Regions from separate parts of the Sphingobium sp. B7D2B genome, predicted to be linked through region 2. Evidence: predicted binding sites of a transcription regulator. Region 2 holds the regulator's gene; each other region holds the start of a gene.
What was found. The regulator LexA, encoded in region 2, represses DNA repair genes until DNA is damaged. The targets are predictions, from matches to a motif close to GTTCCNCNCTTGTTCT.
Positions count from the first base shown of each region.

Region 1: M2341_RS10175 (LexA family protein) is a predicted target of LexA. The motif match lies at 5,056-5,071, and genes of this name have one in related genera.
Region 3: M2341_RS08605 (PA0069 family radical SAM protein) is a predicted target of LexA. The motif match lies at 5,005-5,020, and genes of this name have one in related genera.

Region 1 is NZ_JAOQOM010000001.1:2,206,165-2,213,836, forward strand. It holds gene M2341_RS10135 (helix-turn-helix domain-containing protein) at 1-278, opposite strand, end outside; gene M2341_RS10140 (hypothetical protein) at 367-876, opposite strand; gene M2341_RS10145 (hypothetical protein) at 1,085-1,291, shown strand; gene M2341_RS16495 (DNA-binding protein) at 1,549-1,824, opposite strand; gene M2341_RS10150 (helix-turn-helix domain-containing protein) at 1,858-2,307, shown strand; gene M2341_RS10155 (hypothetical protein) at 2,392-3,207, shown strand; gene M2341_RS10160 (hypothetical protein) at 3,182-3,616, shown strand; gene M2341_RS10165 (hypothetical protein) at 3,756-4,463, shown strand; gene M2341_RS10170 (hypothetical protein) at 4,759-5,007, shown strand; gene M2341_RS10175 (LexA family protein) at 5,112-5,549, shown strand; gene M2341_RS10180 (Y-family DNA polymerase) at 5,546-6,808, shown strand; gene M2341_RS10185 (hypothetical protein) at 6,821-7,417, opposite strand; gene M2341_RS10190 (LexA family protein) at 7,581-7,672, shown strand, end outside.
Region 2 is NZ_JAOQOM010000001.1:2,350,403-2,358,074, reverse strand. It holds gene M2341_RS10905 (citrate synthase) at 1-196, opposite strand, end outside; gene gltX (glutamate--tRNA ligase) at 215-1,672, opposite strand; gene M2341_RS10895 (ComEC/Rec2 family competence protein) at 1,786-3,858, shown strand; gene lexA (transcriptional repressor LexA) at 3,883-4,587, opposite strand; gene M2341_RS10885 (bestrophin family protein) at 4,707-5,603, opposite strand; gene M2341_RS10880 (GFA family protein) at 5,798-6,298, shown strand; gene M2341_RS10875 (DUF6984 family protein) at 6,441-6,788, shown strand; gene mfd (transcription-repair coupling factor) at 7,230-7,672, opposite strand, start outside.
Region 3 is NZ_JAOQOM010000001.1:1,887,119-1,894,790, forward strand. It holds gene dnaE (DNA polymerase III subunit alpha) at 1-3,093, shown strand, start outside; gene M2341_RS08600 (PEPxxWA-CTERM sorting domain-containing protein) at 3,288-3,890, shown strand; gene M2341_RS08605 (PA0069 family radical SAM protein) at 3,917-4,996, opposite strand; gene M2341_RS08610 (YbjN domain-containing protein) at 5,104-5,616, shown strand; gene rmuC (DNA recombination protein RmuC) at 5,683-7,131, shown strand; gene M2341_RS08620 (HAD family hydrolase) at 7,128-7,672, opposite strand, start outside.

The sequences.
Region 1 (7,672 bases), 140 kb from region 2:
ATGGCGGGCGGCGGCTTCGCCGGATTGTCCACGCATACGCAAAGCTGGATCAGCACTTCGCCGTCAAAGGGATAGAGCTGCTGCAGCGCGACGGCCGTGCTGATGGTCAGCGGTGAAACATCCTGCTCGATATTGCGCAACCAGGCCACGCGATCGCGCAGGTTCATTGGATAGGGTGTCGTCTCAATGCGGAGCGCGACGTCCTCGACTTCGAGGCCGGCAGCGGCGCGGCGGCGGGCGAGATAGGTGCCGGGGCTCATGGGCGCAGACGAGTGCATGGGCAGGCTCCAGACAGCAGAAAGCCGCTCCCGGAAGCGATGCTGCGGGACGGACGGTGGACAGGATGCAGTGGACGGTGGGCGGCGCTTAGGGCGGTGCGCGCGACTGGACGGCGCCGATGGCATCGGGCGCCTGCTTGGCCCTCTCGACGTGCTCGAGCAGCGGGAGAATGTTCTTCAGCTCATCAAGAGCCTCGATCACTTCCCGCTGCGCGGCACGCCGATCGGCTTCAGTCGCACCGGGGAGAGAGAGACGCACCAATGCGGCCTTCGCCTCCCCTGTCTCCTTCACCACGTTGATGACGCGGCGGAGGATCTCGAATTGGTCGGTGTAGGCTTCCGCGACCGCGGCGCCGAGCATCAGACCATAAACATCGTAGATCGGGCGGCCCTCGCCGCCGTGCTTCTGATACAGCAGATCGAGCTTGATGGCAGCGGGCACATTGACCTCGCCATCCTGATCCTCATCGCCCCATTTGCGGACGGTGCGCTCCTCATAACCCACGGCCTCGCCCATGGCCTTCCAGCCACCGGGCACCTGGCCGGCGATGCGGGCCAGCGCAGCATCGATGCTGAGCGGGCGACGGACCTTCGTCATGCCGGCGCCTGCAGTGCGCAAGCCGGCGCCAGTCCCTTTGTTGTGGGAGCCGGGGCGCAAGGGCGCCCCTTGCCGGACTGGCGCCGGTCGCGCGACGGACGGCCGGGAGCGCGACCGTGCGCAGTCAATCCTCCGCAGGGACGGCTTGAGGCCGCCCCTGCTTTGGCTACAGTCGCTATTCCAACAACCACGACTGTGAGAAGAATCCATGGATTTAAGTAAAACGGCAACGCTGCTCGCGCAGGCCGATCTGGCGCTCCTGCGCCTTTGCGGACTGACGCTGAGCCTGCTCGTTGACAAAGGTGTGGCGACGAATGAGCAGGTTCGCCACCTGATCGAGGACGGGATGAAACCACTGTCGGCAGACCATCCTCATCTGCCGGCATTCGAGGCACTGATCGACGAATTTCGCTGAGTGCGCCCGCACGCAGAGTCTCTCGGACGACGTCGTGCAATAGGCAGGGTTTCGTCATATCACTGACCCACCATTCAGCCCGACGAACGCGCACTTGCGCATCGGCCCTGCACCAAAACAGAACATGGCAAAAGCCAAGGTCGTCTGCCCGATACGGGCGCCGATTGCCTGCCTAAGATCGCCTCCGGAGATCGGGACGGAAACGCCCCGACCTCCTTCGGCCATCGCGGCTTCGCTGGGGGGGATGCCGCGAAAGATCATCCCCGGACGCCTTCGATCCGCTCAGGCACAGCACGCAGTGGCTCACCGGGCGGAGGAACGTCCTCTTTTACTCCGAGGGCCACCGCGATGCGATGGGATTCACCACGAACGCAGCGACGCTTTCCAGACAGGACATTGTGGACCTGGGTGGGGTTGAACCCGCGATCCATGGCCCATTTCGTCACGGAGATGCCCGACGCCGCAAACTGCTTCCGCACTGCATAAATGCGCTGGGTGAAGCTTTCAGAACGCGAGACTCCGGGGCCTGACATGTGCCATGTCACCTTTGTTGAAGTTTGTGAGTGATGAATGCACCAATTATGGTGATCGGTCAAGATAGGAACACCAATACTGGTGATATTTCGCTGAGGCTACGCCAAGCCCGCAGCGACCTTGGCCTTACGCAAAGCGATTTGGCCAAAATTGGCGGCGTGAGCCTCAATACCCAGAACCGTTATGAAGGCGGGACTTCACCGCCTGTCGAGTATCTGTTGCGGATCGGGGCAGCGGGGGCAGACTGGTTCTGGATCATCACTGGCCAGCACATGGAAACCGATCCACTCGATTCGCAGACGGCCCAGCTCGTCCAGCTCTACAAAACGCTACCCGACTTTCTCAAATCGATCGCCCTCGCCCAGGTGCGCGTCATGGCCGATCAAATCCCTCCCGAAAATCTGGACACGCCGCCTCCGCCTGAGAGCGACCAGCAGCAGGCGACCATGCACGATCAGCGGCAGGATTATCGACACCAATAGTGCTGCCCGGGGGGCGGAATGATACAGAAATCGAACGACCCGCGGTCGCGCGAGAAAGCGCCCGTCAATTGGGATCGACGGTACATGATCGGGCTGATCGTGACGGCCGTGGTGACAGTGGCCTTCGGCGCTTGGCTCTGGATGTCAACCGAAGCGCTTCAGCTCAAAATTGAGCATCATGCAACCGAAGCTGCCAACCGCTATGCAGACCCACGCCACATAGGCGAAAAAGGCGAATGCCTCAGCCTGCCCCTTCCTGAGCGCGCTGGCTGCGTAGCGGCAGTACGTGAGGCCTCCTATGAACGCCAACGCAATGAGCGCGACCTCGAGGCTCAACAAATTATGGCGGCCTGGACGCGGGCCATCGGAATTGCAACGGTCATAGGCTCGGCTTTCGGGATGTTCGGCCTCAGTCTGATCTTTGTTACGTTCCGCGAAACCCGCCGCACGGCGCAAGTCGCCCAAGAGAATCTCGACGCTTATTACGAATCAGAGCGTGCTACCCTTCATGCCGTGAGTGGGCAAATTGGTAACAAATCCGGCCATGAAGGGGATGTTGTAGGCATTGAGATTGAAAACAAAGGTCGATCCGCCGGCCGTATAATTGAAATGGGCCGCCAGTATCCTGACAGCACCGAGGGCGACAGCACAGCAAAAAAATGGACTGTGGTTCCTGCCGGACAGAAGGTCCTCATTCCAGCTTTCCCGGTCCCTTCAAAAGACAGTCCGGTATCGACTGTTCTTTGGATTAAGTACCGTTCCGTTGGGCCTCGCATCTACACGAGCTATTTTACCGTGCAGGTGAGTTGGTATGAGCAGGTGGGAAACAGTTTTATGGCAATCGCGCCCCATTGGAGTGTCAAAGTCACTCACAATGACGGTCACCCCGATGATACCTAGCGCCGCGGCGCTTCGCACCTTATCGTTGCTCAGCCTATCCTTGCTGGCGTCATGCGGACCTACAAAAGCTCAGAACTGCGCAGTCCCTTGGCCCTGGTTCTACTCATGGCACGACGAGAGGATAAGGGACAGCGAGGGCTATTCTGTCGAGCCGCTGCCCGCGAATATCATCAAAGTCACCCGCTCCGGGCGCGTTCTCTGGAATGGCATCGATGTCACTGAGCGTGGCTATGAGGCAGTCGCTGATGATTATCTCGACCAGCTGACCGGGTTCGGGCGGCAGACGAAAGTCAGCCTCGACTTCGACGCTGGGGCGCCATGCTCAAAGATCATCAGAGTAAGGCAGATGATGATGCAGCACCTGCGCTGTGACGAGCAGCAGATCTGTCTGCGGGGGCACCGCATTTGACCTGGGTGCCTGCGCCGAGCCGGCTTAGACCATCACTTCGCTAGACACCTATAGATGCGCCAATGATCGCGCGGTCGTTTTCACCCTTGCCACATCCAAAGACTCGGTGAACACTGCGTAAACCTTGTGGGGGGTCATCGTGGGAAATAAGAATCGTATTCGCGCGCAGGTCGTCATTGCGGCCCTGCTCGTTTTGTCGGGATGCTCGGAGCAAAGAGCGCCCGACAGCACCGCCGCCGGGAACAGCGCTGCCCTCGCCGCTGAAGCGAAGACCGAGGCCCCGACCAAAACGCCCGATGGCAGGCTGTATGTCTCGGCCCAGACCATGTTCGACAAATTCAAGAATGGCGTTGTGTATTGCTATCGCCCTGGCGACGGGGACAGTTGCGACAACGTGCAATATGCCGAAACTGTCGTCAGCCCGACCCAAGTGAACACGATCACCGTCTATAAATGGGACAGTGCCGAGAAGCATGTCATGAGGGATCGGCAGATACTCAAAGGCGACGCCATCTGCGTGACCTCGGACGAGTGGTCAGTCGAGCGGGCCAATTACTACATCACGGTCGACAATGTTGCCAAAATTCAATCCACGGACATCAGCGCGAATGCGGCCAACCTTGAGACGTGGCGGAAGGATTTGCGCGAGCGCTGGGCAGGCGTGATGGGACATGAATTCTGTTACCGCTACGCCCTGCGGCTCGATGAAAAAGGCGAAACGCACGGCGGCGAGTTCGAGGAGTTCAAGTTCTCAGGCGGCGTGCTGCAGCCGGCTGAAAGGCCGGTCTATCTCAACACTTATGAGCGCAAAGATTTAGACGCGCTGACGCTGCGGCCGCGAAACTAGGCGGGACCGTCGGCCCAGAGACGTCGGGGGGAGAATGATGACGACAGCTGTGTCTTGCAAGCTTTGTTACGGGAATGGGTACCGGTCGTCTGGGTCGATTTGCGAGGGCTGCGGTGGAGCGGGGTCTGTACACGTCCTCGAGCCCGCCACACCCTGCAAGCTGTGCTATGGCAACGGGTACAGATCGTCGGGATCCGTTTGCGAAGCCTGTGGCGGCTGCGGTTATGCGGGCCGCATTGGCGGATCAATCGCTGCGCCAGCAGCAACTGCGGTACCGGGGCAGATACTCGCTACCGTGGATAATTCCGAGATTCTGACGGAGCTGCGCGCGATCAGAAGCGCCACCGCCAACTCTGCGCAGCAGATCGCGGAGATGAGCTCAATCGCCTATTTCGTCGGCGTATTCATCTCGATGGGCATGAACTTCGCCATCGGAAACGGCTTGGGCGCGCTGCTGATCTGCTGGCTATCGTGGCTCAATGTCGGGTTTGTCGCCGTCGGCTTGGCCACGGGGACGTACATCACGCCGCCCGCCGGCGGATAGCCTGCCGGCCCGCATCGAGCAGAAAGCGACGAGTTGCACGTTTGGGATGTTCCCAATCTGTTCTCTTTGGCGTTATGTGAGCTGACGAGCCAGGGAATCTGATCATGCTGCTGCCTATCGCGCAGCCGGTCCCGCTCGCCGACATGGCGCCGGGCATCCGGTTCAAGCCGATCGGCGTGGCGGGAGCCGGCTTTCCAAGCCCCGCCCAGGATTGGGAGGAGGACGCCATCAATCTGGCGGAGTTGCTGCGGCTCAACCGGGCCGGGAGCTTCGTCTTTCGCATCGATGGCTACAGCATGATCGATGCCGGCATTTCCGACCGCGACGTCGTCGTGGTGGATCGCGATGTGACGCCGCGCAACGGCCATATCGTCATCGCGATCGTAGCCGGCGGCTTTGTATGCCGCCAGCTCGTCTATCGCGGCGGCGTGCCCTATCTGGAAGCGCGGAACAGCCGGCAGAACTATGCCACTCACCTCGCCGATGAATCGACGGAGATATGGGGCGTCGTGCGCGCCGGCGTGCGCGATTATCAGCGGTGAGCTGGGCGATCGTCGATGTGGAGAACATGTACGTCTCCAGCGAGCGGGTGTTCGACCCGCGCCTGCGGCGCGTGCCGGTGATCGTCCTCTCCAACAATGATGGCTGCGCGATCGCGCGCAGCGCCGAGGCCAAGGCCCTGCACATCAAGATGGGCGATCCGGTGTTCAAGATCCGCGACGTGATCAAGCGGCACGGCATCGAGCTGCGATCCTCCAATTACGAGCTCTATGCCGACATGAACCGCCGGTTCAACGCGGTGATCGGCGAGCATAGCGACCTGGTGGAGATCTATTCGATCGACGAGAGCTTCTACCGATTGCCGACGCTGGCGGACGGCCGGGGCGACGTGGCGGCCGCGCACGCGCTGCGCGCCGCGATCCTCCGCACGGTAGGCCTGCCGACGCGGATCGGCCTAGGGCCGACGCGCACGCTCTCCAAGGTGGCCAATGCACTCGCCAAGGCCACCGAGAAGGTTTGGGGCGGCGTTGTGGATCTGCACGATCGCGAGCTGCGCGCGCGGCTGTTTGCGCAATGGCCGGTGACGGAGGTGTGGGGCATCGCGCGGGCCCTGGCGGCGCGGCTGCAGCCGCTGGGCGTGCGCACAGTCGCTGATCTGGTCGCCCTGCCCCCGGCGGTGGCGCGCTCGGTTGGCACGGTCGTGCTCGAGCGCCTGGTGCTGGAGCTGAACGGCATCGCCTGCGACGACTTCAAGCCCGAGCCGGAGGCGCGCAAGGCGACGGCCGTGACGCGCCAGTTCGGCGCGCCGGTCACTGATCTGAGCGAGCTGCGCGAGGCCATGGTGCGGCGCGCGGTGCGCGCGGCGGAGAAGCTGCGGGAGCAGAGCCTGATGGCGACGCGGTTGATCGCCTTTGCGCACGGTTCGCGGTTCCGCGCCAATGCGCCCTCGGCGAGCCGGCAGACGCGCCTTTCGCCGCCGAGTAACGATCCGCGCATCATCGCCGCCCTCGCCGGCAAGATGATGGAGGCGATGCATCAGCCGGGGGCGGTCTATACCAAGTGCGGGGTGTTGCTCGAGGAGCTGGTGCCGGAAGGGACAGGCCAGGGCGATCTGTTTGTCCAGGCCGATCCGCGTGTGCGCGGCCTGCTGGCGGCGATGGACGGGCTCAACGACCGGTTCGGCCGGGGGACAATCCACCTGGCGGCGCAGGGTTTTGGCGGCCGGAGCTTCGACACCAAGCGGGGGCAGAAGAGCCCATCATGGACGACGGATATTCGGCAGATCCCGGTGGCGCGGTAAAGCGCACGTCGGTCATTCGGGCTGGCTGGCAGCGTCTGCCGCTTGTTGAAGCTTCCTGCGTCGGCGGAACGCGAGGAGCGTAATCAGGCCGCCGACTGCAGATCCCAAGATGAACATCTCGATAAATGCTTTGCCGGGGGTCCTTGATTTACTGAACTCCGAAGTGAGCTTCAGATAGCCGAGTTGCTTTTGCTCACTGAGGATCACGCCATTTTTGTCAGCGGCGCTGATAATCAACCAGTGCCCTTTGTAGTCCACCAGCGTCAATTTGGCACGGAGGGGGAAGCGCTCTTGGGGAAGGCAATAGATATCCCGCGATCTCCATCGGGCGGCTTCGCAGCTTATTTGCCGGCTGACATTCGCCATATGGAGCGTCATCCACCGAGTGCCAATTCCTCCAACGTCCACCACACCTTCTCGCACAATGCGCGGCGCAGATCGGGCAACATCGTACATGTCTGCCCGGTCATTGTGAGGGTTGAGGTATGCCATCGAGGCGAAGAGCAAAGGACCCCATAGCCACCATGTTGCGAGCCAGCGCTTGTTCCAAGCAGAGAACTTAGCCACTCCGCTGCGGAAGCCGGACCAATCCAGAGATTTCAGTTTCATCTGCCCCGATCTGCGCGACGCGCCGAACACCCCGGCTCGGGAATACAATCTCGGCCGCCCAGCGCAAGCCGTCGTCACGCCGAACATCGCGCGCAACCTCTTAACTTCCTCGCATTTTCTGCCTGTTCCCTTTATGTCTACAAGCGGAGGGTGAGGTTCCATTATGCACGATGTTCCTCGGCTTTCGCCCCTGATGGCGAGCCGCAAGCTGCAGGCGCTCGCGTTCATCGAGCAGTTCTTTGCCGTGCGCGGCAT
Region 2 (7,672 bases):
CGCCCTCATCACCATCGATATAGGTCAGTGCCGAGTCGCAGCTCGCTGTCGAGGTGAAGCCGGGATCATATGTGAACATGCCCGTCTGGGCATAGAGCTTGCGAATGTCGATGACCTTGGGGCCGACGGAACCTTCGACGACCTTACATTCGAGATCCTTGCCCTCGACGGTCATTTTGACTGTGCTGTCGCTCATTCCTTCACCCCTTATTGCTCAAATTTGCGGCCCGGACCCGGAAGCCTGGAGGAGTCCGGCCTGATCCTGCAGGCGGCCCAAGGTTTCGTCCCGACCAAGATGGAGTAGCACGTCGAAGATACCGGGCGACGTCGTCCGTCCCGTTAAAGCAACGCGCAGTGGCTGTGCAATCTTTCCAAGGCCAAGGCCAGCCTCTTCCGCGATCGCGCGGATGGCCGCCTCAAGCGACTCAAGTGACCAGTCGGGCAGCGCCCGCAGCCGCTCGACCACCGTGCCGAGCAGAGCTCGGGCATTCTCGTCGAGCAGCTTGGCGGCAGCCTCTTCGACCGCGAGCGGCCGTTTGGCAAACAGGAACGCGGCGCCGTCGGTCAGCTCCAGCAGCGTCTTGGCGCGGGGCTTGAGCGCGGGCATGATCGCCGCAAGCTGGTGCAGCCGGGCCTGGGCCGCGGCATCGTCGTCCAGCGGATCCATCCGCTCGGCGACGAGCAGAGCGAGGCGACCATCATCGGCCTCGCGAATGTAGTGGCCGTTCAGATTTTCGAGCTTCTTGAGGTCGAATCGCGACGGCGAGCGACCCACGCCCGGCAGATCGAACCATTCGACGGCCTGCTCGCGGCTGATGATCTCATCATCGCCATGGCCCCAGCCGAGTCGCAGCAGATAGTTGTTCACCGCCTCGGGCAGCATGCCCAGCTCGTCACGATAGGCATCGACGCCCATGGCGCCATGCCGCTTGGAGAGCTTGGCGCCATCCTGCCCGTGAATCAGCGGGATGTGCGCATAGACCGGCTCGGGCCAGCCCATCGCGCGGATGATGCCGAGCTGGCGGAAGGCGTTGTTGAGATGGTCATCGCCACGGATCACATGAGTGACGCCCATGTCATGATCGTCCACGACGACGGCCAGCATATAGGTGGGCGTGCCGTCCGAGCGGAGCAGGATCATGTCGTCCAGCTCGGCATTCTGCACGACCACACGGCCCTGCACGGCATCTTCGATGACGGTTTCGCCCTCGCGGGCCGCCTTCAGGCGAATGACATAGGGGGCATCGCCGCCTTCGGAGGGATCGCGGTCGCGCCAGCGCCCGTCGTAGCGCATCGGCTGACGCGCGGCGCGTTGCTGCTCGCGTAGGGCTGCCAGCTCTTCGGGAGTCGCGAAGCATTTATAGGCATGGCCGGCGTCGAGCAGGGCGTTGGCGACCTCGGCATGGCGTGCCGCACGCGCGAACTGGAAGACCGGTTCGTCATCGCCTGCAAGGCCCAGCCAGCTCAAGCCGTCGAAGATCGCCTCGATCGCGGATTCGGTCGAGCGGGCGCGGTCGGTATCCTCGACGCGCAGTAGGAACTTGCCGCCGTGGTGACGGGCGAAAAGATAGTTGAACAGCGCCGTGCGTGCGCCGCCAATGTGGAGATATCCCGTAGGCGAGGGGGCAAAGCGGGTGACGACCGTGCCTGTTTGTTTCCGTCCTTCTGCCACGCTATGCCTGCTTTTCCCTTATGTCGCGGGTGGGTTTCCTAGTGAACGAGAATGCCCCTAGCACGCCTTTTCCGGCTCGACAAATACCGTTGTTGCGCCGCAGCAGTGTCTGGTTGGGACGGCTTCATGCGTGGACGGAATCGGTGCTGGAGGCCGAGCGGGCGCAGCTACCGCTGTGGGTGCCGATCCTGCTGGGCGCCGGGATCATCGCCTGGTTCACCTTGCCTGCGCCACCGCAGTGGATGGCGTGGATCGCCTTCTGGCTGGGCGTCGCCGCCGCCTTTGGCGCCGTGGGGCGCGGAGGACGCTTGCCCGCTGCGCTCGCCGTTGGCGCGGTGCTGCTGGCGGCGGGCTGTCTGCTGATCTGGGCCAAGGCCCTGCTCGTCGCGCAGCCGCCGCTCGCGCGTGCTGCCGTGGTGGAGATGGAGGCCCGCGTCCTCACGGCGACGCCTTTGGCTGCGCGAGGGCTGGTGCGGCTGGAGGTCGCGCCGCTGTCCCGTCCCGATCTGCCGGCGCGGGTCCGCATCAACGCGGCGCCCGTTCAGATGGGCGAAGAGATTGCCGCTGGCGACCGCATTGCCCTACGCGCGCGGCTGATGCCGCCTGCACCGGCTGCCCTGCCGGGCGCTTATGATTTTGCGCGGACGGCCTATTTCTCCGGTCTCGGCGCTACCGGGCGGGCGCTCGACAAAGTGCAGCGCCTCGATGCGGCACCCCCTGGCGGGGATGCGCGCGCGACTCTCGCCCACCACATCGCCGCGCGGTTGCCGGGACCGGAAGGGACGATCGCGATCACGCTCGCCACGGGCAATCAGAACTGGATCAGCGAGGCGGATGCGGACGCGATGCGGCGCAGCGGGCTTGCCCATCTGCTCTCGATCAGTGGCTTGCACGTCTCCGCGCTGATCGGCGGCGTGATTCTCATCATGGTCAGTCTGCTTGCGCTGTCGCCGGCCCTCGCGCTGCGCTGGCCGGTGCTGATGATCGCCGCCTGCGTGGGCGGCGCGGCGGGCATCGGATACACTGTGTTCACCGGGGCGCAGGTGCCGACGATCCGCTCCTGCATTGCCGCTCTGCTGGTGATCGCGGGCATGGCTCTGGGCCGCGAGGCAATCGGGCTGCGCTTGATCGCGACCGGCGCGCTGATCGTGATGATCTTTTGGCCCGAGGCTGTCATCGGCCCCAGCTTCCAGATGAGCTTCATGGCCGTGACCGCAATCGTGGCGCTTTACGAATATCCCCCCGCACGGCGGCTGTTCGAGCGACGCGATGAGGGGCGGATAAAGCGCTGGACCCGCAGCCTCGGCGCCTTGCTGGCGACCGGGCTGCTGGTCGAGCTGGTGCTGACGCCGATTGCCTTTGCCCATTTTCATCGCTCGGGCCTGCTTGGCGCGGCGGCCAATATGATCGCCATTCCGCTCACAAGTTTCGTGGTGATGCCGGCTGAGGTGCTCGCGCTGGTGCTCGACGCTGTGGGGCTGGGGGCGCCGGTCTGGTGGGTGGTCGGTGTGGCGCTCAAGTTCCTGCTGTGGATTGCGCATACTGTCGCCAGTCAGCCCTTTGCGACGCTATCGCTGCCCGTCTCCAGCGGACTGGCCTTTGCGCTCGCCATGATCGGCCTCTTGTGGCTGATGCTCTGGCACACGGCGCTGCGTTGGTGGGGCCTGCCTCTGACGGCGCTAGGCTTTTTCCTGACATTTCTGGCACCGTCCGCCGACGTGCTCGTCACCGCCGACGGCCATCATGTGGCGGTGCGCCTGCGCGATGGGCGCATGGCACTGCTGCGGGACCGAAGCGGGGACTATGTTCGCACGACTCTGGCTGAAGCGAGCGCCTATGACGGTGAGTTTGCGTCCCTCGCGCAGGCGCCGGACACGCGATGCACGCGGGACATGTGCGCGATGACATTGCCGGGCCGTGCTGACCAGCCGCCGGTTCACCTGCTGATCAGTCGCTCGCGCCTGCTTGTTCCCTATCCCGAGCTGGTGGCCGCCTGCGCACAGGCTGATCTGGTGATCGCGGACCGGCGCCTCCCACCCGGATGTGTGCCGCGCTGGGCAAAGCTGGATCGGCCAGCGCTGAGCGCTATGGGCGGCGCACTGATCCTGCTCGACAGTCGAGAGATCGTGGCGGGCCACGATCCGCGCAGCCGCCATCCCTGGATCGTGGGTACCGGCTCGCGCTAGAGCCGGCGTCCCATATAGCCCGCCTCAGTTATAACGCCGCAATAGCCCCGCGAGCCGGCCCTGAATGCGCACCTGCCGCGCCTCATAGGTTTGCGGCTCATGGTCGCGATTGGCAGGATCGAGCCGCACCTTGCGGCCCTCATGATGGAAATATTTGAGCGTCGCTTCATTCTCGTCGATGAGGGCCACGACGATCTGGCCATCCCGCGCCGTCTCGGTCCGCTGGATCAGCGCGAAGTCACCGTCGAAAATCCCCGCTTCGATCATCGAGTCACCGGAGACTTCCAGCGCGTAATGATCGCCGGCACCCAGCAACGCGGCCGGGACCGGCAACATGGTGTCGCTCTCCATCGCCTCGATGGGAAGACCGGCAGCGATGCGCCCATGCAGCGGAATTTCGATCACGTCATTGGCGGCGATGGGGATCGTCCGCGCCGGCGCGGTGGGCGCCTTGTGCAGCGGGGTCACGTTGGTGGCCGCCGCCGGCTCTTCCGTCCGCTCTGCCACGGGCATACCATCCGGCAGTTTGAGGATTTCGAGCGCCCGCGCGCGATTGGGCAGCCTGCGGATGAAGCCGCGTTCTTCCAGCGCGCTGATCAGCCGATGGATGCCGGACTTCGATTTGAGGTCCAGCGCCTCTTTCATCTCCTCGAAACTGGGCGAGACGCCACCCTGATCGAGATGCTGCTTGATGTAGCTGAGCAGTTGCTGTTGCTTGGCGGTCAACATGAGTGGTTCCCCAATATGGAACGGACGGAGAACGTTTAGGAAACGAATCGAGCCACGTCAACACGGATCGGCCAAATATCTCAGGTTTCGGTGCGCTCCAGCCTCGCGCTAGCAAGCAATCAGGTCAGGATGTGCTGATCGGGCGCGATGGGTGCGGGGAGGTCGGTCGCGCCGAGGCGGGCGAGCATTTCGCGTTCCACCGTCCGCGTCATCGCATCGAGCGGCAAATCGTTGGGATCATAGCCGAACGGGTCTTCCAGCTGATCGCCCAAGGCGTCCAGCCCGAAGAAGGTATAGCTCGCCACCAGCACCGGAATGAGGGCCCACCAGCCCAGCGAGCCAGCCAATGCGAAGGGCAGCAACAGGCAGAAGACGTAGGTCGTGCGGTGGAGAATGAGCGAATAGGTGAACGGCACCGGCGTGCTGGCGATCCGCTCGCAGGCCGCCTGCACATCGCTGAGCGCCTGGAGCTGCGCCTCGATGAGTGAGTGGTGGATGGGGTTGATCTTTTCATCTGCGGAGAGGCGCAAGCAGCGCGCACCCATCTCGTAAAGTACGGTGTCGGTCGGGTTCGGGGAGGTGCGCCATGGTCCATCGTTCACCCACCGGCCGATCGCGGCAGCCTCATCGTGCTGACGCAGGCGGGCAGCAAGACCGTTGGTGAAGCCGCAGATGCCGCGGAGCAGCGGGGTGCGTTCCTCCTCAGGCAGCGAGGAGGTGAGCCGCGCGAAGGAGCGGCTCGCGATGATCAGCGCGCCCCATTGCTTGCGGCCCTCCCACCAGCGATCATAACAGGCACTGTTGCGGAAACTCATGAAGATGGAGAGCGACAGGCCGATCAGGGCGAATGGAATGCCGCTGATCTGCGCGAATAGCCCTGGCCAGGCGCGCGCTGCCAGAATGGCCGCCACGCTGGCCACGGCGATGCCTGCCAGCCGATGCTGGATATGCGGCATGATCGTGCCGCGATAGGCGAACAGCACTTCGAGCAAGCCAAGGCGGTTGCGAACGATCACGGGCGGACATCTCCTGCCAGGGCACGCGGCCACCGGACATGGGCCGGGCACCGGGCGCGCTCGCCATGCGGAGGATGCGCGCGCAGATCAAGGATTAAGTGGCCGCAAGGGGAAGCGCGCAATGGGCGCTGAGGGAACCGGCGGAGATAAGAGCGGTTCAGCTCGAGAGACGATCACCACAAGAGGACCGTGCCATGCCCCTCAAGCTCGAAGGTTCCTGTCGATGCGGCGCCGTGCGTTTTTCCGTCAACAGCCGCGCGCCGGTGCCATTCCTGCGCTGTTATTGCTCGATCTGCCGCAAGACCGCCAGCGGTGGCGGCTATGCCATCAATCTCCACGCCGACAAGCGCACGCTCAAGGTGAAAGGCGAGACCGCCGTCTATCACGCAACGCTGGACGATGGCGGCGGTGGGGGCGAGGGCGGATGCCGCGTCAGCACCGGCGAGCGGCACTTCTGCCCGTCCTGCGCGAGCGCGCTCTGGGTGTTCAGCCCAGAGTATCCCGACCTGCTCCACCCTTTCGCTTCCGCGATCGACGGCGATTTGCCCAAGCCGCCGTCGCTGGTGCACATGATGCTCGGATCAAAGGCGAATTGGGTCGAGCCGCAGATCGGGTCGGATGACCAGTGCTTCGACGGCTATCCAGACGAGGGGCTGGAAGACTGGCACCGGGCGCATGGGCTATGGATTGAGTAGGACGGTTCGGGCGGGACGCTTCCAGGGGCGGCCGTGAAGTGGGTTGGTGGCAAGAACGTCAGCTATCATCGGCAATCTTAAAACCTGCCTGTCCAGATACCATGTCATTGCAGTCAATATTGAATCCCTTATTTGACGTTAAATGCACTCTGCACCTCGCCCTCTTAAGCCTGAAGAGCGGGCGTTGGTTGCCTACCTTTGGGAGGTGAACGAGTGCAGTAACGCCCTACCGCCTGAGCTTCTCGTTGAGGAGATGGATGATGGCGGGATGGGAGGCCTGTCATTTGTATCGCAAAAGCTCGAACGCACATATGGAGGCGAGGCTGGCTCTTGCGCCTTTTACGACGAAGATGGGATGCAAGTTAGGGTTGGGTTGATTCTGGACCAAGACGGGGATCTGTACGAACTTGATCTTTGGAAGGTTGATTTCAGCCCACTTATCAAAATCCCTGAGCCTTGTTCATTCTTCGACAAACGCGCTCCGGCTTGAGCGGCCGCTTCCCACGCTAGAACATGTCGTTCACCGATCCTTCGTCACCGCTTCAAAGCGGCTACGGCTGTGGTCCGACGTTGGTGTTGAACACGGACTGATCAGGCGCGACGCCATTGTCGGAATTCCCTCCGTTCGTCCTGAGTCGCTGCTGAGCTTGTCGAAGCGGCGTATCGAAGGACCGGCCCGTGCACTGGGATGCTTCGATACGGCTCTTCGATACGCGCCTGCGGCGCTCCTCAGACCCTACTCAGCACGAACGGGAACGGTTGAAGAAGGCCGGTTTCCATAGCTTGTTCGCAGGCGGGGAGCTTTTATCGACAGCAGCCATGATGGCTCCTCAGTGTCGAGGAAAGCTCACAATCCGGATTCTCTGCTTCGTCCCTCCAGCGCCGCCCCAACACATGCTCCACATCGCGCGCCGTCGCGGTAATCCACCCCTCAACCAATACTCTTCGCCAGCCCCTGGCTCAGCTTCAGCGCCCCATTCAACCGTGCCTTCGGGTCGCCCCAGGCGCGCTGGATGACCAGCTTGCTGTCGGGCCGCAGCTTGGCGATGGCGCCGAGTTTCTGGACGTAGCCGATCAGGCCGGGAAGATTGCGGCACTGGTCGTTCTGGAAGCTCACCAGCGCGCCGCGCGGGCCGATGTCGATCTTGGCGATGCCCGCCTTGCGGCAATTGAGCTTCACGTCGATCAGGGTCAGTAGATTCTGGGTCGGGTCCGGCAGCGGGCCGAAGCGGTCGATCAGCTCGGCGGCGAAGGCCTCGATTGCGCCCTTGTCCTCCAGCTCGTTGATGCGGCGATAGAGGCCCATGCGCAGGTCGAGATCCGGCACATAATCCTCCGGGATCATGATCGGCGCCTCGACATTGATCTGCGGCG
Region 3 (7,672 bases), 460 kb from region 2:
GAAGGCCTGCCGGAGGAAGCCGGTCGCTATTTGGGCCGGCTCTCCGCCCTCTTCGGCGATCGCCTCTATATCGAGCTGTCCCGCACCGACGATGCGATCATGGCGGCGGCGGAAGACGCGCTGATCGACCTCGCTTATGCGCGCAATCTGCCGCTCGTGGCCACCAATCCCGCCTGTTATGCCGATGCCGGCTTCCATCCGGCCCATGACGTGCTGCTCTGCATCGCCAACAGCAGCTATGTGGAGAGCGACGACCGCCCGAAAAGCTCGCCGCAAAGCTGGATGAAGCCGGCCGATGCGATGCAGCAATTGTTCGCTGATCTGCCGGAGGCCATCGCCAACACCCTCGTCGTGGCGCAGCGCTGTGCGGTGATGGCGCCCAAGCGCAAGCCGATCCTGCCCAGCCTCGCCGGCGACCGCGACGGTGAGGAGGCGCAACTGCGCGTCGATGCGACGGCGGGTTTGGTCGGGCGCCTGCGCAAGATCCATCAGCACACGCATGGCGAAGGCGCGGCCGAGCTTGATGAAGCCGCGCTGCGGGCGCGCTATCCGGATTACTTCACCCGGCTCGATTTCGAGCTGGATATCATCATCCAGATGGGCTTCCCCGGCTACTTCCTGATCGTGGCCGACTTTATCAAATGGGCAAAGGCGCAGGATATTCCGGTGGGCCCGGGCCGTGGATCGGGCGCTGGCTCGGTCGTCGCCTGGGCGCTGACGATCACCGATCTCGATCCGCTGGCGCTGGGCCTGCTGTTCGAGCGCTTCCTCAATCCCGAGCGCGTCTCGATGCCGGACTTCGACATCGATTTCTGCGAAACCCGGCGCGGCGAAGTCATCCGTTATGTGCAGGGCAAATATGGCCATGATCAGGTCGCGCAGATCATCACCTTCGGTACGTTGAAGGCGCGCGCGGCGCTCAAGGATACCGGCCGCGTGCTGCAGATGGGCTATAATCAGGTCGACCGGCTGGCCAAGCTGGTCCCCAATCACCCGACCGACCCGTGGACGCTGGAGCGGACGATGAATGGCTCCGCCGAGTTCGTGGCCGAATATAAGGCCGACGGGCAGATCAAGCGGCTGGTCGATCAGGCGATGATGCTGGAGGGCCTGCCGCGCAACAGCTCCACCCACGCCGCCGGCGTGGTGATCGGCGACCGTCCGTTGTCGGAGCTGATCCCGCTCTATCGCGATCCCAAATCCGACATGCCGGTGACCCAGTTCGACATGAAATATGTCGAGAGCGCCGGACTGGTGAAGTTCGACTTTCTGGGCCTCAAGACCCTCTCGGTGCTGCAACGCGCGGTCAAGCTGCTCGCCAAGCGCGGTGTCAGCGTCGATTTGGAAGGGCTGAGCTGGGACGACGCGAAGGTCTACGATCTGCTCAAGCGCGGCGACACGGTCGGCGTATTCCAGCTGGAATCCGAGGGCATGCGCAAGACGCTCGCCGCGGTGAAGCCGACCAATTTCGGCGACATCATCGCGCTGGTCTCGCTCTACCGGCCAGGCCCGATGGACAATATCCCGCTCTTCGGCCGCCGCAAGAATGGCGAGGAGGCGATTGAATATCCGCACGATCTGCTCGAGCCGATCCTGAACGAGACCTACGGCATCTTCGTCTATCAGGAACAGGTGATGCAAGCCGCGCAGATCCTCGCCGGCTACTCGCTCGGCGGCGCCGACCTGCTGCGCCGCGCCATGGGCAAGAAGGTGAAGGCGGAGATGGACGCCCAGCGCGCGACCTTCGTCGAAGGCTGCAAGGCGCATAACCAGATCGACAAGAAGAAGGCCAATGAGCTGTTCGACTTGATCGACAAGTTTGCCGGCTATGGCTTCAACAAGAGCCACGCGGCCGCTTACGCGCTGCTCGCCTATCAGACCGCGTGGCTCAAGGCGCATTATCCGGCCGAATTCTACGCCGCCTCCATGGCGTTCGATATCCACCAGACGGACAAGCTGACCGTCTTCGTGGATGATATGCGCCGCATGGGGCTGACCTGCCTGCCGCCCGACATCAACGTGAGCGAAGCCGATTTCTCGGTGGAGCCGGACCCGGAGGATGCCAGCCGCCATGCCGTCCGTTATGCGCTCGGTGGCCTCAAGGGTGTGGGCGAGAAGGCGATGGAAACGCTGGTCGAGGAGCGGGTCCGAGGCGGCGCGTTTCGCGATCTCGATGATCTGGCCGGGCGGATCGAACCGCGCCTGCTTAATCGCCGGCAGCTTGAGAGTCTGGCGGCGGCCGGCGCCTTCGACAGCCTGGGGCTGGACCGCGCGGTGGTCCATGCCGCTGCCGAGGCGTTCCTGGCGGTTGCCGCCAAAGCCGCCGAGCAGCGCGAGAGCGGGCAGGGCGGCTTGTTCGGTGGGGAGGACGTTTCCCATGCGGATGTGCCGCTGCCGGATGTGAAATGGGCCGCCGTCGAGCGCATGGCGCAGGAGAAGGAGGCGTTCGGCTTCTATTTCTCGGCGCACCCCGTGGACCGCTACCGCATCCTCGCGCGCGGCAAGGGCGTGCGCAGCTATGCGGAACTGTGCGGCCAGTCAGATGGCATTGGCGGGGGCGACCGCACGGGCGCGATGATGGCCGGGCTGATCGAGGATATACGCTGGCGCGAGACCAAGCGCGGCGCCCGCTATGCTTCGGCGACCTTCTCGGATTCGAGCGGGCAGTTCCAGGCCAGTTGCTTCGATGAGGAAAGCTGCAAGCTGCTCGCAACCCTGCACGAGAGCAACGAGTGCGCCCTGCTGACCGTGGAGCTGGATCGCCAGCCCGGTGAGGAGACCCCGCGCGTCACCGTGCGCAACGTCCAGTCCTTCGCGCGCCTCGTGGGCACGGCGCGAATGCGGATGGTCATTTCCGTCGAGGAGCCCGGCGCTATTCCTTCGCTCCGGCAGATGCTGGGCGAACGGCGCGGCGCGCGCTCGACGGTGGAGCTGGACGCGGCGCTGCCCGATGGCGGGCGGGCGCGGGTCATCCTCGGCGAGGATTTCCAGCTCGATGCCGAGCTTGGCGAGCGCGCCGAAACGGTGCGGGGCGTGACCAGGGTGGTGCTGGCCCAGCACGGGCCGCAGCTGGCGCTGGTCGCCTCCCGCTAAACCGTGCCTGACGCGCGATGTGCTGCACTGCACCGCGCCGGAGCCCGAGCCGAGGCGGCTTTCCTCGCCTCGTGAGCACAATTGAACGCAGCGCTATTGTGCGTTTGCGAAATGTTAACCATCGCAGCGGCGGGGGTGCCATCCCGTTCCATCGGGTGGCGCCGGGGGTGACTCTTAGGACTTGGGAGTTACCGATGAAAACTATGTACAAACTGCCGCTTGTCACAGCGGCGCTCATGGCCGGAGCCGCCTTGGCGGCACCATCACAGGCCGCAATCATCAGCTTCGATGGTCTCTCCGGATCTGGTGATCCGTTCACCAGCTACACGCAGGATGGGTTTACCTTCGCGAATGTACTGGGGTCTTCGGTCGTCGATACCGGCTCGGGCAATAGCGCGCCCAGCGTCGGTTTTGGCGGCGGGACGGCGCTCAGCCTGTTCGATCTGACAGCGGGCGGCGCAAGCTTCACGCTCGATAGCTTCGATCTGGCGACCGTGGACAGCAACCTGCTCTACAGCGTGACCGGCTTTGCGGGTCAGGTGCCAGTGTTCAGCCTGCTCTCGACCTTCTCCGGGGATTTCTCCACCATCGCCGGCGCCAGCAATCTGGTCGATCGGGTCGTCTTCGGCTTCGTCGTCGGTGGCGCCTCGGCGAACATCGACAATATTGCCGTGACCGGAAGCAACGCTCCGCCGGTGCCTGAGCCGGCTGTCTGGGCCATGCTGGTCATCGGCTTCGGCGCGGTTGGCTACACGTTGAGGGGTCGCAAGGCGACGATGCGCGTGTCCTTCAACTGATCTGACATAGCCGAAGGGCGGTCTGTTCATCGCAGCATGCTGAACAGATCGCCCTGATCGAACGGCGGCACGAACAGGTCATGCCCCAGCGCAAGGCGACCCTTGCCAAGGCCATGGCGTGCCTGAGCGACGCGGAAGCGGGTGGCGATCAGCTCCGCATAAGCCCCGGACCCGCGCATGCGCGTGCCGAAATTGGGATCATTGTCGCGCCCGCCCCGCATCGACTGAATGAGGCTCATCACCTTGGCGGCCCGGTCCGGATAATGCTCATCGAGCCACTCCCGGAACAGCGGCGCGACCTCGAAGGGCAGTCGCACCGGAATGAACGAGACCGATTGAGCGCCCGCCTCTGCGGCCGCCGCGACAAGTGCTTCGATCTCATGATCGTTGATCGCCGGGATCATCGGCGACAGGCTGGCATGGGCCGGCACCCCCGCTTGTGAGAGCCCGCGGATCGCCGCGAGCCGGCTGGCAGGCGAGGGCGCGCGCGGCTCCAGCTTGCGGTGCAGCCCGGCATCCAGCGTGGTGAGCGAAATCGCCACCGCGACCAGCCCCTGCGCTGCCATCGGCCCCAGCAGATCGAGATCCCGCAGCACCCGGTTGGATTTGGTGGTGATCATCAGCGGATGGCGGCAGTCGGCCAGCACCTCGATGCACGCCCGCGTGATGCGATACCGCCCCTCGATGGGCTGATAGGGGTCGGTGTTCGTCCCCATCGCGATGGTCTTCACCACATAAGCACGCTTGGCGAGTTCCCGCCGCAGCAGTTCGGCCGCATCCGGCTTGGCGAACAACCGGCTCTCAAAGTCCAGCCCCGGCGAGAGATCGAACCGGGCATGGCTCGGCCGCGCGAAGCAATAGATGCACCCATGTTCGCAGCCTCGATAGGCATTCACCGATTGCTCAAAGCCAATGTCGGGGGAATTGTTGCGGGTGATGATCGTGCGCGCCTGCTCCAGCGTCACGGTGGTGCGCAGGGGTGGCGGCTGGTCCTCACCGTCCGCCAGTCGCGCATCCAGCCAGTCGCCATCCACCTCGCGCGCGGGCAGGTGAAAACGCCTCGATACCTCATTAGCCGGGGCGCCGCGCCCCTTGATCGCACTCATGTGTCAATAGAACATATGAAGAACATAACCGCAATAGGCTTTGCGGTGTGGCGATGTCCGCTTCATCGCGATAAGGCCGTGGCGGCAACGAGCAAATGGGGAAAACGATGAAGACGACCGCTTGGATTTCGGCTGCAGCATGTGCGCTTGTGATGATGACAGCGCCCGCTCATGCGGCCGATGAGGAACCGTGCGGCAAGGGGCTCGTCTGCGCGAATGCGCCGGAGACGGTGGTGAAGGCGATTCAGGAGGCCGGCTACAAGGCCAGCCTGAGCAAGAGCGAGTCGAGCGGCAACCCGATGATCACCAGCGCGGCGAGCGGCTACAACTTCAACATCTATTTCTACGAATGCGAGGACGGAAAGAACTGCGCCTCGCTACATTTCTCGACCAGCTTCGTGGATGACGGCAAGAACACGCCAGAGCTCGCCAATTTGTGGAACCGCAAGAACCGGTTCAGCCAGATGGCGGTGGACGAGGATGGCTCGCTCGACCTGACCTATGACGTGACAACCTATGGCGGCCTGACCCAGCGCAATTTCGCCGATGTCGTCGATTGGTGGCAGACGATGCTCGGCGCCCTCAACAGCTTCTTCCGCGAGCAGGGCCATATCGAGTGACGGGCTTGCGCTTGTGGGGCAGGGGCGATAAGTTCTCATTTCGTTCCTGTTTTGCCGCGAGTTGCCGTGACCGTCGAAAGCCTCGTTCTTAGTCTGCTTCTTCTGCTGGTCGGGCTTGCCGCTGGCTGGCTGATGCGCGCCCGTATGGCTGCGCCGGTTGAGGCTGAGCGCAAGGCTCTCGCCGACCGACTCGCCACCCTTGAGGATATGCGCAACGCCGCGCTGCGCGACCTCGCGGTGGCGGCGAGCCAGGCGGAAGAAACGGACCTCTTGCGCGCGAAATTGGATGAGACCGATCGCGCGCGGGACGAGGCCGAACGGATGCTCGCGGCTGTGCAGGCCGATCAGAAGGCGCGGATGGAGGGCTTCGAGGCCCAGATTCGCGCGCTGGGTGAGGCGCGCGAGCAATTGTCTGCGCAGTTCAGTGAAACTGCCGGCAAGTTGCTGAACGAGGCGCAGCGCATGCTCATCGAGCGCGCCGACCAGCGCTTCCATCAGGCTCATGAGAAGAGCGAGGCGAGCCTCAAGGCGCTGCTGCAGCCGGTCGAGACGACGCTGAAGCGCTATGAGGAAGGCCTAGGCAAGGTCGAAAAGGAGCGGGTGGATAGCTACGCCGCGCTGCGCGAGGCCGTCGAGCAGGTGCGGTTGGGCAGTGCAGAGGCGCGGGTGGAGACGGCCCGGCTGGTGAACGCGCTGCGTTCTAGCCCCAAGGCGCGCGGGCGCTGGGGCGAGCAGCAATTGCGCAACGTGCTGGAAATGGCGGGGCTCAGCCAGTTCGCCGATTTCCGCTCGGAAGTTTCCGTGGATACTGCCGATGGCCGGCTGCGCCCGGACGTGATCGTGCGTCTGCCCGGGGGGCGGCAACTCATCATCGACGCCAAATGCTCGCTCAACGCCTATCTGGAAGCGGTCGACGCTGTGGACGAGGTGGTGCGGGCCGGGCATCTCAAGGCCCATGCCGGCGCGATCCGCAACCACGCGCAGCAGCTTGGCGCCAAGGATTACTGGACGCGCTTCGGTGATGCGGCGGACTATGTCGTGATGTTCATCCCCGGCGAGCATTTCCTCGCCGCGGCGCTGGAGCAGGATGACGGCCTGTGGGAATGGGCCTTCGAGAAGCGCGTGCTGCTGGCCACGCCGACCAATCTGGTCGCCATCGCCCGGACCGTTGCGAGTGTCTGGCGGCAGGAGAAAATGGCCGAACAGACCCAGCAGATCGCGGCGCTCGGCAAAGAAATGTACGAGCGGCTGGCGGTGGCCGCCGGACATCTTTCTTCGCTTGGCCGCAGCCTCAATGGCTCGGTCTCCAGCTACAACAAATTCGTCTCCAGCTTCGAGAACCGCGTGCTGGTCACCGGCCGTCGCTTCAAGGATCTGAGCGTCGAAACCGGATCGCGGGAGATCGACGCGATCGAACCGGTCGAGGCGCTTGGGCGGTTACCGGCACCGGGCGAGAGCGCCGCTCAAGAGGCCGATGCCATGGCCGACGAGCGAGTCACAGGGCGCGCGGACTAGCGTCGTTCGACCAGGTGGCCCTCCGAAAGCGACGCCAGCACGATGTCGCGCGCGGCATGCAGATCCTCGACGATGTGGGCGCATAGGCCCTGCATTTCTGATGTGGGCGCCATCAGATCCGGCACCATCACCGTCATCATGCCTGCCGCGGCTGCCGAGCGCACGCCATTGTGTGAATCCTCAAGGGCAAGGCAATCGGCCGGCGAGACGCGTAGCCGCTCTGCGGCGAGGAGATAGGGATCGGGCGCCGGTTTTCCCGCCTGATAATCGCCAAACGCCACGACATGCATGAACCGACCCGCCAATCCATGATGTGCCAGATGATGCCGGACCTGCTCATGGCCGGAGGATGTCGCGATCGCGCGGGGCAACCCCGCCGCATCGAGCACATCGAGCAGCGCTTCCACACCGGGCTTGAGCGGCAAATCCCGCGCCACGAACTGGTCGAAATGGGCTCGCACGCGATGCCGAAAATCATCGGCCGGAAAATCGCCGCCGAAATGGTCGAGCAAGTGCTGTCGCGCGGTCGGCCATGGGCACC